Linked DNA regions of Herbiconiux aconitum. Each later gene encodes a partner of the first gene's protein in a complex. Links are inferred from orthologs where the notes say so. Each region holds a gene or a part of one and is shown in the gene's direction. Other genes may lie near its edges.

Region 1 (6,306 bases):
TTGGAGTCTCCCTTGACCGAACCCACGCCCGCCTACACACCGGCACCTGTCGCGCAGAAGACGAACGTGCTCGCGATCGTCTCTCTGGTGATCTCGATCCTCAGCTTCAACATCATCGCCGTCATCCTGGGGTTCATCGCCTTGAGCCAGATCAAGAAGACGGGCGAATCGGGCCGAGGCCTTGCCATCGCCGGAATCATCATCGGCGGCATCGGCGTGATCTTCTGGGTCGTCTTCATCATCATCGCCGTCGCGGCGGCGGCCACCGGAGCGATCACCACGACATACTGATGTGCCGGGCGCAGGCGGCTCCAGATCGCCTGCGCCCGAGCCCGACGACGAACGCAGGCAGCACCGGCCGGCAACGGCCCGAAACAGAAGGGCGTTCCCATGAGCGACACGAACAACCCCACCCCTGATGCCGGAGAGCCGCCGGTTCCTCCGGTGACCTCGCCCGAGACAGGGTCGGTTCCGCCGGTTCCGCCGGCGCCGCCCGCTGCTCCCGCCTCCACACCGCCGCCCGCCCCCGGCTACCAGCAGCCGGTTCCGGGCTACCCCGCCCAACCGCCCGCGCCGGGTTATCAGCAGCCGGGTGGCTATCAGCAGCCTCCCACCGGCGGGTATCCGACCCCTCCGACCGGCGGGTATCAGACCCCTCCGCCGGCCCCCGGATACGGGCAGGCGCCGCCCCCCGGTTACCAGCCTCCGCCCGGGCAGCAGCCCTACTACGGCTACCAGGCGCCGGCCACCCCGCCGATGAACACCCTGGCGATCGTGACGATCATCCTCGCGTTCGTGTTCTCGATCGCCGGCATCGTGACCGGACACATCGCCCTGAAGCAGATCGACCGCACGGGCGAGTCGGGCCGTGGCCTGGCGAAGGCCGGCCTCATCATCTCCTACGTATTCACCGGTCTGGCCGTGCTCGGGGTCATCGTCTACGTCATCTTCATCGTCGTGCTGCTCGCAGCCGCCGGCACCAGTTCGATGTATTCGACCTACTAGGCGCGACGTCTCAGGAGGCCGTCACCGTCATCCCGCGACCCGATCGACGAGCAGCGCTTCATGTGCGCCGTCGACCCGGGTGAGGATGAGGGTGGCGGCCTCCGGTCCTTTCAGGGCGAGGCGGGTGCGGAGCGTGGCCGGGTCGACGTCGATGCCGCGTTTCTTGATCTCGAGAGTGCCGATCCGCCTCTCGCGCAGGGCTTTCTTCAGCTGGGCTTCGCCGGCCGGGAGCCGCTCCTGCACGCGGAAAGCGGCGGCGAACGGGGTGGACACGAGTTCGTCGCCGGTGAGGTACGCGATGTCGCGTGAGAGCATTCCGGCATCGAGGCGCTCGGCCAGGGCTCCGATGAGCCGGGCCCGGATGACGGCGCCGTCGGGTTCGTAGAGGTAGTCGCCGAGAGGCCTCGTCGACACATCGGGGCTGTCCGATTCGGCGGTGAGCTCTGACGCGCCCGACTGGTCGACGACGAGAGCGGAGCGACGGATGCCCGGCCTCGCCAGTGCGCCGAACCACAGACCCATCTCCACCACCTGTCCGTCGACCGAGACCCACTGCGCCTCGGCTTCGCCAGGGATGAGCGAGCGGTCGAAACCCGGGCCGAGCTTGATGCCCGTGGGCAGGCGCTCGGCGAGTCCGAAGGCGAAGTCGACGGAGGGGGAGTAGTCCTCGGGGCGGGTCAGCCGGCTCGTGTTCTTGGTGCCGCCGGTGCGCCGGGCAGGGTCGAGGTAGACGGCATCGACGCCATCGAGCGGGAAGGTCTCGGCGTCTCCCAGCACGACCTCGGCCGACGGGAAGCCGGCCAGGTTGTAGGTGGCGATCGCGGCCGTGACCTCGTCGCGCTCGACGCCCACCACCGGGAGGTCGAGCGCCGCCAGCGCGAGCGCGTCGGCGCCGATGCCGCACCCGAGGTCGGCGATGCGCCCACCGCCGCTCCCGGCGGCGCCGATGCCGGCGTCGCGGAAGCGTCCGGCATGCATCGCCGCCACTTTGAGTCGGGTCGCCTGCTCCAGCCCCGCCGGCGTGAACAGCAGCCGATCGGCGAACGCACCGAACTTCGCCCGGGCCTTCTCGCGCAGCCGCGACTGCGTCAACACGGCGGCCACGAGCTCGGCCGAGTGTCCGGCTTTCCGCAACGCCGACACCTGCTTGACGGAGTCGCCGGCGCTGTACAGCGGCAGCGAGTCCAGCAGCCGCAGCCCCTCGGCCGTGAGCAGCACCGACAACTCAGCAGAATCCATCCGGCAAACCTAACGCAATACTGCTCATGCTAAAATGAGGAAAACCCAGTTTGGAGACGATTGTGTCAGCTGAGAATTCCCATTCGGTCGCGCCGGTGAGTCGATTCGCAATCGTCTGCCTCGTGCTTTCATTACTCGGCGCCAGTGGGCTTGGCGTGCTTCTCAGCATCGGCGCGATCGTGCAGATCCGTCGCGACGGCCTCCGTGGCCTGCCGATAGCGATCGCTGCTTTGATAATCTCGGCTGTGTCCTGCGTGGTGCTGCTTGTGTTCTTCAATACCTTGCGGTTCTGAGGCATCAAGCACTGGCACTCACGTTGCGCGAGTGCCAGCGGTGCCTCTAAACTCGAATTAGCACTCTCGGTGTGAGGGTGCTAACCAGACGTTTTTGTAACTGAGAAAGAAGAGGTCAACCGTGTCGGTCTCCATCAAGCCGCTCGAGGATCGCATCGTCATCAAGCAGGTCGAAGCTGAGCAGACCACTGCTTCCGGTCTCGTCATCCCTGACACTGCCAAGGAGAAGCCTCAGGAGGGTGAAGTCGTCGCCGTCGGCCCCGGTCGCATCGACGACAACGGCAACCGCGTTCCGCTCGACGTCGCAGTCGGCGACAAGGTCATCTACTCCAAGTACGGCGGAACCGAGGTCAAGTACGCGGGCGAAGACCTGCTCGTGCTCTCGGCTCGCGACGTGCTCGCGGTCGTCGTCCGCTAGTCCGCACAGCACTTCACAGAACCCGGGTGGCTTCGGCCGCCCGGGTTTCGTGCATTCCGGGCGGCGGCGCTCGGAATCACGCGGAGTAGAGTGACGCAGTGACGCCGCCCTCGAATCTCGCGATCGCGGGCACAGCATCCGAACGCTTCCGCAGTGGGCTGATCTACGGCATCGGAGCCTACGTGCTCTGGGGTGTGTTCCCGCTCTACTTTCTTCTGATGCGCCCGGCCGGGGCCTTCGAGGTCGTCTCCTGGCGCATCCTGTTCTCGCTGGTGTTCTGCGCGATCCTGCTCACCGCCACCCGGGGTTGGAAGCCGTTCCTCGCGATCGCACGTCAGCCGAGGCTGCTCCTGCTGATGGGTCTGGCCGGCGTGCTGATCTACGTCAACTGGCAGACGTACGTGCTCGCCACCCTCGCCGATCAGGTGGTGGAGACCTCCCTCGGCTACTTCATCAACCCGATCGCCACCGTGCTTCTCGGCGTGCTCGTGCTGCGCGAGCGACTACGGAGGATGCAGTGGGTCGCGATCGCGGTGAGCGGCGTCGCCGTGGTGGTGCTGTCGGTGGGGTACGGCAGCGTGCCGTGGATCGCCCTCATTCTCGCCGGCTCGTTCGGCACCTATGGCCTCGTGAAGAAGCATGTCGGACCGCGGGTCGACGCAGTGAGCGGACTCACGCTGGAGACGTTGTGGATCGCGCCGGTGGCAGTGGTGCAGTTGATCGTCGTGAGTCAGCTCACCGGGCTCGTGATCGGCACCGTGAGTGTGGGCAACACCCTGCTCCTGGTGTCTTCGGGAGTCGCCACGGCGATCCCGCTGCTCCTGTTCGCGGCGGCGACGCGGCGGCTTCCCTTGGTCTATGTGGGCTTCGTGCAGTTCATCGTGCCGATCCTCCAATTCGTGATCGGCGTCTTCGTGCTGCACGAACCGATGCCGCCTGCCCGCTGGGCCGGATTCGCGATCGTCTGGATCTCCCTGCTCATCCTCATCGTGGACATGGTGCGGGCCGCCCGGGTCACGCGTGCCACGCAGAACGGCACGCAGCAGCGGGGATAAGCTGATGCGAGCATGACTCACAGCCACCGCCGAGCCCGCGGCAAGGTCGCCCGGGCCGCCACCCTGACCTCCCTCGTGGTGTGCATTCCGCTGGCTCTGACCGCCTGTTTCGCGTCGAGCGGGCCCGAGGCCTCCCCGGTGCCGACGCCGGTGGCGTCGATGGCGCAACCGATTCCGACGGGCGACGGCACTCTCACGATCGGGGCCGTGGTTCCGCTCTCCGGTGCGAACGCCGCACTCGGTGCGGCAGAGCTCGCCGGCGTCGAACTGGCCGCGCGCGACATCGACGAGGCCGGAGGGGTGCATCGGGCGTCGATCATCGTGGTGCGCGGCGACGCAGGCGACAGCGCAGGCGCGCGGGGGAGCGAAACGGTGGCTGCCCTCGGCGGTCGCGGAGTGGATGCGATCGTGGGTCCGAGCAGTGCCGACGTTCTCGACGCGGTGGATGCCGCGGCTGCAGCGGCAGGCATCCCCGGGATCTCGGCGGTCGCCGACCCGGTCGCGGTCGACGAGGCGTTCGCGGCTCGCCTGCGTTCCTCCGACCCGACGCTCGTCGACACCCGGTTCGGTGCCGAGAGCTATGACGCCACCGTGATCATCGCTCTCGCCGCCCAGATGGCCGGAGACGACGGGCGTTCCTCGATCGCGGAGTTCCTGCCGGCCGTGACGAGCGGGGAGGTCGGCTGCTCCAGCTACGGTGCGTGCGTCGCTGCGCTCGAGGCGCGGGCCACCATCCATTACACCGGTGTGACCGGTCAGGTGACGACGGATGCCGGCGCCACGAAGGCCGGATCGTTGCGTCTGATCGGCCTCAGAGGCTGAGAGCGCGCTCATATCACCGGAAGGTAACGATTTCCCTGTGTTACACCCCTGTAACACGAACGTATTGTCCCGACGCCCAATGCCGAATAGCGTGAATCCACGGCTATTTCTTCGAATTCGCCGAGAACTGCACACATTCACAAAAGGAGCACCATGAGCGTAATTGCGAAGGTCAAGGCCTCGCGCTCGAAGCCCCTGTCGATCGTTGCGGGTATTGCCGCGTTCAGTGCCGGCGCTCTGCTGCTGGCTTCCTGCGCGTCGACTCCCTCCACCGACGGCGGAGAGACCACCGCAGCGGCAGCGCTGTGCGGACCAGACGCGGCCACCGCAGCGGCCGACATCACTCCGGTCGCACCCGAAGCCGCGCAGACCCGCGACACGAAGCTGAAGATCGGCTCGATCCTGCCGACCACCGGCAGCCTCGCGTTCCTCGGCCCGCCCGAGATCGCCGGTGTCGACCTCGCGGTCGCGGAGATCAACGCATCCGCGCCGGGCGTGCTCGGCGGCAACGTCGAGGTCATCCACCGCGACTCGGGTGACACCACGACCGACATCGCGACCCAGTCGGCCACCGACCTGCTCAGCCAGGGCGTCTCGGGCATCGTCGGCGCTGCGTCGTCGGGTGTCTCGTTCACCTTCATCGACCAGGTCACGGGTGCTCAGGTCGTTCAGGTGTCGCCGGCGAACACCTCGCCCGACTTCTCGACCTACGACGACGGCGGGTACTACTTCCGCACGGCGCCGTCTGACGTGCTGCAGGGCCGCGTGCTCGGCAACCTGATGGTGGGTGACGGTGCGACCAACGTCGGCATCATCTACCTGAACGACGCTTACGGCTCGGGTCTGGAACAGAACGTCTCGACCGCGATCGAGAACGCCGGCGGAACCGTCGTGGCCTCCGAGGCCTTCAACGAGGGTGACAGCCAGTTCAGCTCGCAGATCGACGCCGTTCTGGCCGAAGACCCCGACGCCATTGCGCTGATCGCCTTCGACCAGACGAAGGTCATCGTGCCCGAGCTGATCGGCACCAAGGGCTTCGACGGCAGCAAGCTGTACTTCGTCGACGGCAACCTGTCCAACTACGACGAGGACTTCGACCCCGGAACCCTGAACTGCGCCAAGGGCACCCTTCCCGGTGTGCTCGCGGATGACGCGTTCAAGGCCAAGGCGCTCGGAATCAACGCTGACCTGAACGACTTCAGCTACGCAGCTGAGTCGTACGACGCAGTCAACCTGATGGCCCTCGCGGCTGTCGCCGGCGGCGCAGCCGACGGTCCGACCATCCAGAAGAACATGCAGGCGGTCTCCGAGGGTGGCACGAAGTGCACCTCGTTCGCGGAGTGCGCCGATCTGCTGGCTGCTGGAACGGACATCGACTACGACGGTATCTCCGGTCCGATCACCTTCGATGAGAACGGTGACCCGACCGAGGCATACATCGGCATCTACCAGTACGGCAAAGACAACACCTACG
Region 2 (7,105 bases), 120 kb from region 1 along the record:
GGCCCGGGAACGACGACGACGCCGACTGAGCAGGCCTCGCACCGCGGGCCGGCGATCGCGCGGCCCGCCGCCGCTATCGGCGGGCGTTGAGGTGGCCGCCAATATGATGTGAAAAATATCCACCGCGCACGGAAAGAAGGGAGCAGGATGGCCGCCGCCGACGAACAGCCGCAGCCGGGTGTCCCCGCTCCGCTGAACGACCGCGACGCCCGCATCCTCGGCTTCGAACGTGCGTGGTGGAAGCATGCCGGTGCGAAAGAGCAGGCCATCCGCAAGGAGTTCGGACTCTCCTCGGCCCGGTACTATCAACTTCTCGGTGCGCTGATCGACTCTCCGGCCGCTCTCGCGCACGATCCGATGCTCATCAAGAGGCTTCAGCGGGTGCGGGATGCGCGAATGGCCGCGCGTTCCGCTCGACTGCTGTCGCGCGACGACTAGGACCTCACTCCCCACCATGGCCCGTTTCTCCGAGGACAGCTTCGACCGCCTGCCCGCCCACCGCGAACGCGTGGGCGCCCACCGCGGACCCCGCCCGCGCGGCCGGGGCTGGATCATCGTCGCCTGGGCGGCCCTCGCCACCGCTCTGCTGGTGGGTGGCGGCGTCACCTATCTCGCGGTCATCAACAACAACATCCAGTTCACGGGTGGTTCGAGCGGTGGCGCCAGCACGGCCGCGCCATCCGATGCCCCCACCCCTACTCCCACGATCACGCCGATCACCGACGGCACGCTGGCGGTGACCGTGCTGAACGGCACCGACAACGTCGGTCTGGCCGGGCGCGTCGGTCAGGCCGCGATCGACGCCGGCTGGAACGTCGGCACCATGGCGAACGCGAGCTCGACCGACTTCGCCACCACCACCGTCTACTACGAAGACCCCGCCAACGAAGCGGCTGCCCTCGGTCTTGCCCAGTTGCTCGGCAACGCGGCCACCGAGCAGTCGTCCACCTTCCAGGGAGCGGCGCTCACCGTCGTGGTCGGCACCGATTACGCGGGCCCGGGTCTGGATGCCGGAACCGGCGACGTGCCTGCTGACCCGCCGGCCGACGACACGGGCACGGAGTCCGACACCGGCGAATAGGGCCGCTTTCGGCTCGCAATATTTCGCGCGTGTTTCAGTCGTGTTGAGTTGCGATCACGATCTGTGGAATTCGCCGCTCGAGCCATTGTGCGAAGAATCTGCCCGAATAGGATGTGGAATCGGTGGTGGCAATTGTGTCACTTCTGCAGAAACACAGCACTTGGGAGTAACAATGGCGAATGGAACCGTCAAGTGGTTCAACGCTGAAAAGGGCTACGGCTTCATCACTGTCGATGGTGGCGGACAGGACGTCTTCGTCCACTACTCCGCGATCGACATGGCGGGCTACAAGGTCCTCGAAGAGGGCCAGCAGGTCGTCTTCGAAGTCGGCACCGGATCCAAAGGGCCACAGGCCGAGTCCGTTCGGCTTGCCTGATTCTTTTTCGAGGTTCCGCGGCGCACGTCGGAGTGCGTTCGTGGTGAGCGCCGGCGGCACTAGTCTGTGGGCGTGAAGAACCGCCGGAGAGCTGCCGCGCGCGTGGCATCCGGTGCCGCGCTGCTGCTCGCGACGGTGGGGCTCGCCGCCTGCTCGGCGCAGCCGAACCCGCCGGCGTCGACGGTGACGCCGACGGCCGCGTACTCCTCCGACTACCGCACCCCCGCGCCCACCGTGCCGGCACCCCTCCGCGGCACTCTGGTGGCGGCGGATTCGCTGAGGAGTCCATCGCTGGCGGCGAAGATCGACAACCACGAAGACGCCCGGCCGCAGATCGGCCTCGATCGAACCGACATCGTGTTCGAGGAGCTGGTCGAAGGCGGCATCACCCGCTACGTCGCCATCTGGCAGACCGACGTGCCCGAGCTGATCGGGCCGGTGCGGTCGATCCGGCCGATGGATCCCGACATCCTGTCGTCGTTCGGCGGCATCGTCGCCTTCTCGGGCGGGCAGGAGCAGTTCGTCGACATGATGCGCGCGGCCCCGGTCTACAGCGCGATCCACGGCGAGAGCGACACCGAGTCGACCTTCTACCGGATGGACGGGCGTGACAGCCCGCACGACGTGGTGGTCAAGGCGACCGAACTGGTGGGCGAGCATCCCGACCTGGCCGTGCCGGGGCAGCAGTTCGCGTACTCCTTCGACGTGCCGTCGTCGACGGCGGCGATCGACGGTGCGCCGACCGGCTCCCTCGACCTGGTGTTCTCGGATGCGCGGTTCCCCAGCTGGATCTGGGATGCGCCCTCCGCGAAATTCCTCCGCCTGCAGGAGGGGTCGCCTGATCTCAGCGAGTCGGGCCAACAGCTTTCGGCGACGAACGTGGTCACCCTGCGGGTCGACGAGGTCTACGATTACGACGCCGAGGTGCCGCGCGCCGTGATGGTCGCTTCAGGCGAGGCGTGGGTTTCGACCGGCGGAAAGACGGTGCACGCGACCTGGTCGAAGGATGCTCCGACCTCGCCGATCCGCCTCGTCGACGACCTCGGCGCCACGGTTCGGCTCGCGCCGGGCAACACCTGGGTGGAACTCGTTCCCCTCGACCAAGGCAGCGTCACCGTCGTTCCTCCCGCGGCGTGAGCTCACTTGCACTCCCACCCTCCGAGTGCCAGTATTGCTTTAGCACTCGTGAACACTGAGTGCTAACACACCTGAATCTTTGAATACGTCCAGGGAGGACGAGAAACACATATGGCAAAGATCATTGCTTTCGATGAAGAGGCCCGTCGTGGCCTCGAGCGTGGCCTCAACATCCTCGCCGACGCCGTCAAGGTGACGCTCGGCCCGCGCGGCCGCAACGTCGTGCTCGAGAAGAAGTGGGGCGCTCCCACGATCACCAACGACGGCGTGTCCATCGCCAAGGAGATCGAGCTCGACGACCCGTACGAGAAGATCGGCGCGGAGCTCGTCAAGGAGGTCGCCAAGAAGACCGACGACGTCGCGGGCGACGGAACCACCACCGCCACCGTGCTCGCTCAGGCCCTGGTCAAGGAAGGCCTCCGCAACGTGGCCGCCGGCGCCGACCCGATCAGCCTCAAGAAGGGCATCGAGAAGGCCGTCGCGGCTGTCTCGGCCGAGCTGATCAAGAACGCCAAGGAGATCGAGACCAAGGAAGAGATCGCTGCGACCGCTTCCATCTCGGCCGCCGACCCTGAGATCGGCGCCATCATCGCCGAGGCCATCGACAAGGTGGGCAAGGAAGGCGTCGTCACCGTCGAGGAGTCGAACACCTTCGGCACCGAGCTCGAGCTGACCGAGGGCATGCGCTTCGACAAGGGTTACCTGTCGGCCTACTTCGTCACCGACCCGGAGCGTCAGGAAGCGGTCTTCGAAGACCCCTACATCCTGATCGTGAACAGCAAGGTCTCGAACATCAAGGACCTGCTGCCGATCGTCGACAAGGTCATCCAGACCGGCAAGCAGCTGCTCATCATCGCGGAAGACGTCGATGGCGAAGCGCTGGCCACTCTGGTCGTCAACAAGATCCGCGGCATCTTCAAGTCGGTCGCCGTCAAGGCCCCCGGCTTCGGTGACCGTCGCAAGGCTCAGCTGCAGGACATCGCGATCCTCACCGGCGGCCAGGTCATCTCCGAGGAGGTCGGTCTCAAGCTCGAGAACGTCACTCTCGACCTGCTCGGTCAGGCCCGCAAGGTCGTCATCACGAAGGATGAGACCACGATCGTCGAGGGCGCCGGCGACGGCGAGGCCATCGCCGGACGTGTTGCTCAGATCCGTGCCGAGATCGAGAACACCGACAGCGACTACGACCGCGAGAAGCTCCAGGAGCGCCTCGCGAAGCTCGCCGGTGGTGTGGCGGTCATCAAGGCCGGTGCAGCGACCGAGGTCGAGCTGAAGGAGCGCAAGCACCGCATCGAAGACGCCGTGCGCAACGCCAAGGCTGCCGTCGAAGAGGGCATCGTCGCCGGTGGTGGCGTCGCCCTCATCCAGGCCGGCAAGACCGCGTTCGCGAACCTCGAGCTCGTCGGTGACGAGGCGACCGGTGCGAACATCGTCAAGGTGGCCATCGAGGCTCCGCTGAAGCAGATCGCCTTCAACGCGGGCATGGAGCCGGGAGTCGTCGCCGCCAAGGTGCGCGACCTCGACTACGGCTGGGGCCTGAACGCCGCGACCGGTGAGTACGTCGACCTTCTGGCCGCCGGCATCATCGACCCGGCCAAGGTCACCCGCTCGGCTCTGCAGAACGCAGCGTCGATCGCCGGTCTGTTCCTGACCACCGAGGTCGTCGTGGCCGACAAGCCCGAGAAGAACGCCGCTCCGGCGGGCGACCCCACGGGTGGCATGGACTTCTGAGTTAGCTGCAGCAAAGCGCCCTCCGCCTTCGGCGGGGGGCGTTTTGCTGTTCGCGCCGCCGCTTCTGCGGCGCGAAGAGAGATGTGGGCGTGAGGTCGCTCCGCGGCCTCGCGCCCACATTGTGCCGGGTGGAGGCGCCTCACAGAAGTACGGGGCAACGCGCTCGTTCTGTCACCGAGTCGCCAAGACACGCCGTAACCCCCGAGGGCGTTGCGGCGTGTCTTGGCGACTCGGTGATGGCCGGGTCGGGGTCAGGGTGGCGCTTCTCGGTGCGGGCACGGGCGGCGGCGTGCGCGGCTTGCAGGAGCTCGATGATGTGGGGCATGGTGCGCTCGGCGTTCACCAGCCGCGGGTCTTGGTGTTACCGCGACCTCGGGAAACGCACAAACCCGCGGATGAGCGCCGGCTCAGGCCGGGAGAGGCCTCGTGGGCGGGGGCGTGGGTGCCGCACCGACCGGCATGAGGGGGAGGGTGACCCGGAAGGTCGCACCGCCACCGGGGGTCTCCAGCGCCTCGACGGTGCCGTGGTGGGCGGCGACGATCGACGAGACGATGGCGAGCCCGAGGCCCGATCCGCCGGTCTCCCGAGTGCGCGACGAGTCGGCGCGGTAGAAGCGCTGGAAGATCTTCTCGCGGATCTGCGGCGGGATGCCGTCACCATGATCGATCACGTCGATCGTCGCCACACGCCGGGATTCGTCGACCTGCAGGGACAGTTCGATCGGACTGTCGGCCTCGGTGAAGCGCAGGGCGTTGCCGATCAGATTCGTGAGCACCTGACGGATCTTGTTCTCCTCGGCGAGCACGATGGGCCGCACCTCGGGGATCGCGACGGGCGCGGTCTCGGCGGGCGCCACGGGTGCGGAGTCCGCGGCCCCGCCGGACTGGCCGTTCGGTGCGGTCACGGGCTTCGGCCGGCGGCGCAGGCGTGCGAGTGTCGCGTTGGCGAAGTTGATCGGACGCGTGGCGGTGGACGGCGTGCGCGACGCATCCGGTGCATCCGGATCTGCCGGCGGAAGTCCCTCGATCGCGGGCGCGAACGACACCGGCGACGGCCCCGCCGGCGTGAGGGCCGACACGATGCGGCCCGGGCTCGCAGCGCGGGCATCCATCGCCGCATCGAGGGTGAGCGGCACGAGGTCGACCGGGGAGAGCTGCAGCGGGCGGGTCTCGTCGAGACGGGCGAGCTCGAGGAGGTCTTCGACGAGCGTGCCCATCCGGATCGCCTCCTTCTCGATGCGATCCATCGCCTGGGCCACGTCTTCGGGGGTCTGGAGGGCGCCCATGCGATAGAGCTCGGCGTAGCCGCGCACCGAGACCAACGGGGTGCGGAGTTCGTGCGAGGCGTCGCCGACGAAGCGGCGCATCTGATCGATGGTCTTCGCTCGATCGGCGAAGGCCGAGTCGATGCGCGAGAGCATCGTGTTGAGCGACCGGTTGAGCCGCCCGACCTCGGTGTTGGGCATGGCATCCGACATACGGCGGCTGAAGTCGCCGCCGTCGGCGATGGCCGCGGCCGTGCGTTCCACCTCGCGCAGCGGGCCGAACGTCGACGTCACGAGCAGACGCGTCAGCATGGCGCCCAGGATGACCACACCCACGCCGAAGGCGAGGAAGATCGACAGATAGGTGGCCGTGGTCTTCTCGGTCTCAGCCAGAGACTTCGCGATCACCACATTGCCGAGCGAGCCGTCGCCGCCGAAGAGATAGACCGTGGTGGCGATCGCGTGCCACTCGGTGCGCTGGTCGATCGAGTCGACGCTGAACACCTTGCCGCCCAGCAGGTTGGAGGTGTCGAGCGACACCTGCGCGTTCGGCATCGTGTTCTCGTCGCGTTCGCCCCAGTTCGAGACGATCAGGTTGCCGGAGGCGTCGAGCAGCCCCACGAAGTAGTCGGTGGGAGCCGAGGTGATGTCTTCGATGCGGAACTGCTCGGTCGTGGCATCCGGCCCGAGAAAGGGCGACGGGTCTTTACTGGCCGCGTCGAGCTGGCTGTCCACCTGCTGCAGGAGGTAGGTGCGCAGCACGATCATGGTGCCGACGCCCGACACGACGAGCCCGAAGGTGAGCATCAACACCGTCACACCGGTGATCTTGGAGCGCAGCGAAATCGAGTTCCACTGCTTGAGGATGGCGTTGAGCATGCTCCGGAAAGGCTACGCCTTGCTCACCTTCAGCATGTACCCGAAGCCGCGCTTGGTCTGGATGAGCGACTCCTCGGTGTGGGCGTCGAGCTTGCGGCGCAGGTAGGAGATGTAGCTCTCCACGATGCCGGCGTCGCCGTTGAAGTCGTATTCCCAGACGTGGTCGAGGATCTGGGCCTTCGACAGCACGCGGTTGGGGTTGAGCATCAGGTAACGCAACAACTTGAACTCGGTGGGGGAGAGCTCGATGGCGGCGTCACCCACGAAGACCTCGTGCGTGTCCTGGTCCATCGTCAGCTCGCCCGCACGGATGATCGCATCCTCGTCGGCCTGCATGGTGCGACGGAGGATCGCCTTGATGCGCGCCACGATCTCGTCGAGGCTGAACGGCTTGGTGACGTAGTCGTCGCCGCCGACCGTGAGACCCGTGATCTTGTCTTCGGTGTCGTCTTTCGCCGTGAGGAAGAGGATGGGGGCGGTGTAGCCCGCCGCTCGCAGCCGCTTGGTGACGCCGAAGCCGTTCATGTCGGGCAGCATCACGTCGAGGATGATGAGGTCGGGCTCCTCCTCGAGAACGGCGGAGATGGTCTGGGCGCCGTTGCTGACAGCGCGCACCGCGAACCCGGCGAATCGCAG

Evidence for each region.
Region 2: the proteins of groES (region 1) and groL are in contact, whole or in part, in a cryo-EM structure (PDB 8P4O), measured with the Escherichia coli proteins. The link is inferred for Herbiconiux aconitum from one-to-one orthologs.

Annotation. Positions count from the first base shown.
Region 1 is NZ_JANLCM010000001.1:1,841,600-1,847,905, forward strand. What follows is about bases 1,350-4,306. They hold groES (co-chaperone GroES), read left to right. Parts: upstream 1,350-2,658; coding sequence 2,659-2,955; downstream 2,956-4,306. Other genes in these bases: N1027_RS08800 (class I SAM-dependent methyltransferase), read right to left, coding at 1,350-2,244; N1027_RS08805 (hypothetical protein), read left to right, coding at 2,307-2,537; rarD (EamA family transporter RarD), read left to right, coding at 3,054-4,010; N1027_RS08820 (ABC transporter substrate-binding protein), read left to right, coding at 4,023-4,306. In the rest of the region: N1027_RS08790 (DUF4190 domain-containing protein), read left to right, coding at 13-291; N1027_RS08795 (DUF4190 domain-containing protein), read left to right, coding at 391-1,005; more of N1027_RS08800, read right to left, coding at 1,033-1,349; more of N1027_RS08820, read left to right, coding at 4,307-4,832; N1027_RS08825 (ABC transporter substrate-binding protein), read left to right, coding at 4,986-6,306. UniProt on the Escherichia coli protein: Together with the chaperonin GroEL, plays an essential role in assisting protein folding.
Region 2 is NZ_JANLCM010000001.1:1,962,131-1,969,235, forward strand. Bases 2,019-5,015 are described here. They hold groL (chaperonin GroEL), read left to right. Parts: upstream 2,019-2,705; coding sequence 2,706-4,325; downstream 4,326-5,015. Other genes in these bases: N1027_RS09400 (DUF3048 domain-containing protein), read left to right, coding at 2,019-2,594; N1027_RS09410 (sensor histidine kinase), read right to left, coding at 4,733-5,015. In the rest of the region: N1027_RS09380 (GNAT family N-acetyltransferase), read left to right, coding at 1-29; N1027_RS09385 (DUF3263 domain-containing protein), read left to right, coding at 148-438; N1027_RS09390 (LytR C-terminal domain-containing protein), read left to right, coding at 455-1,081; N1027_RS09395 (cold-shock protein), read left to right, coding at 1,254-1,457; more of N1027_RS09400, read left to right, coding at 1,530-2,018; more of N1027_RS09410, read right to left, coding at 5,016-6,469; N1027_RS09415 (response regulator transcription factor), read right to left, coding at 6,482-7,105.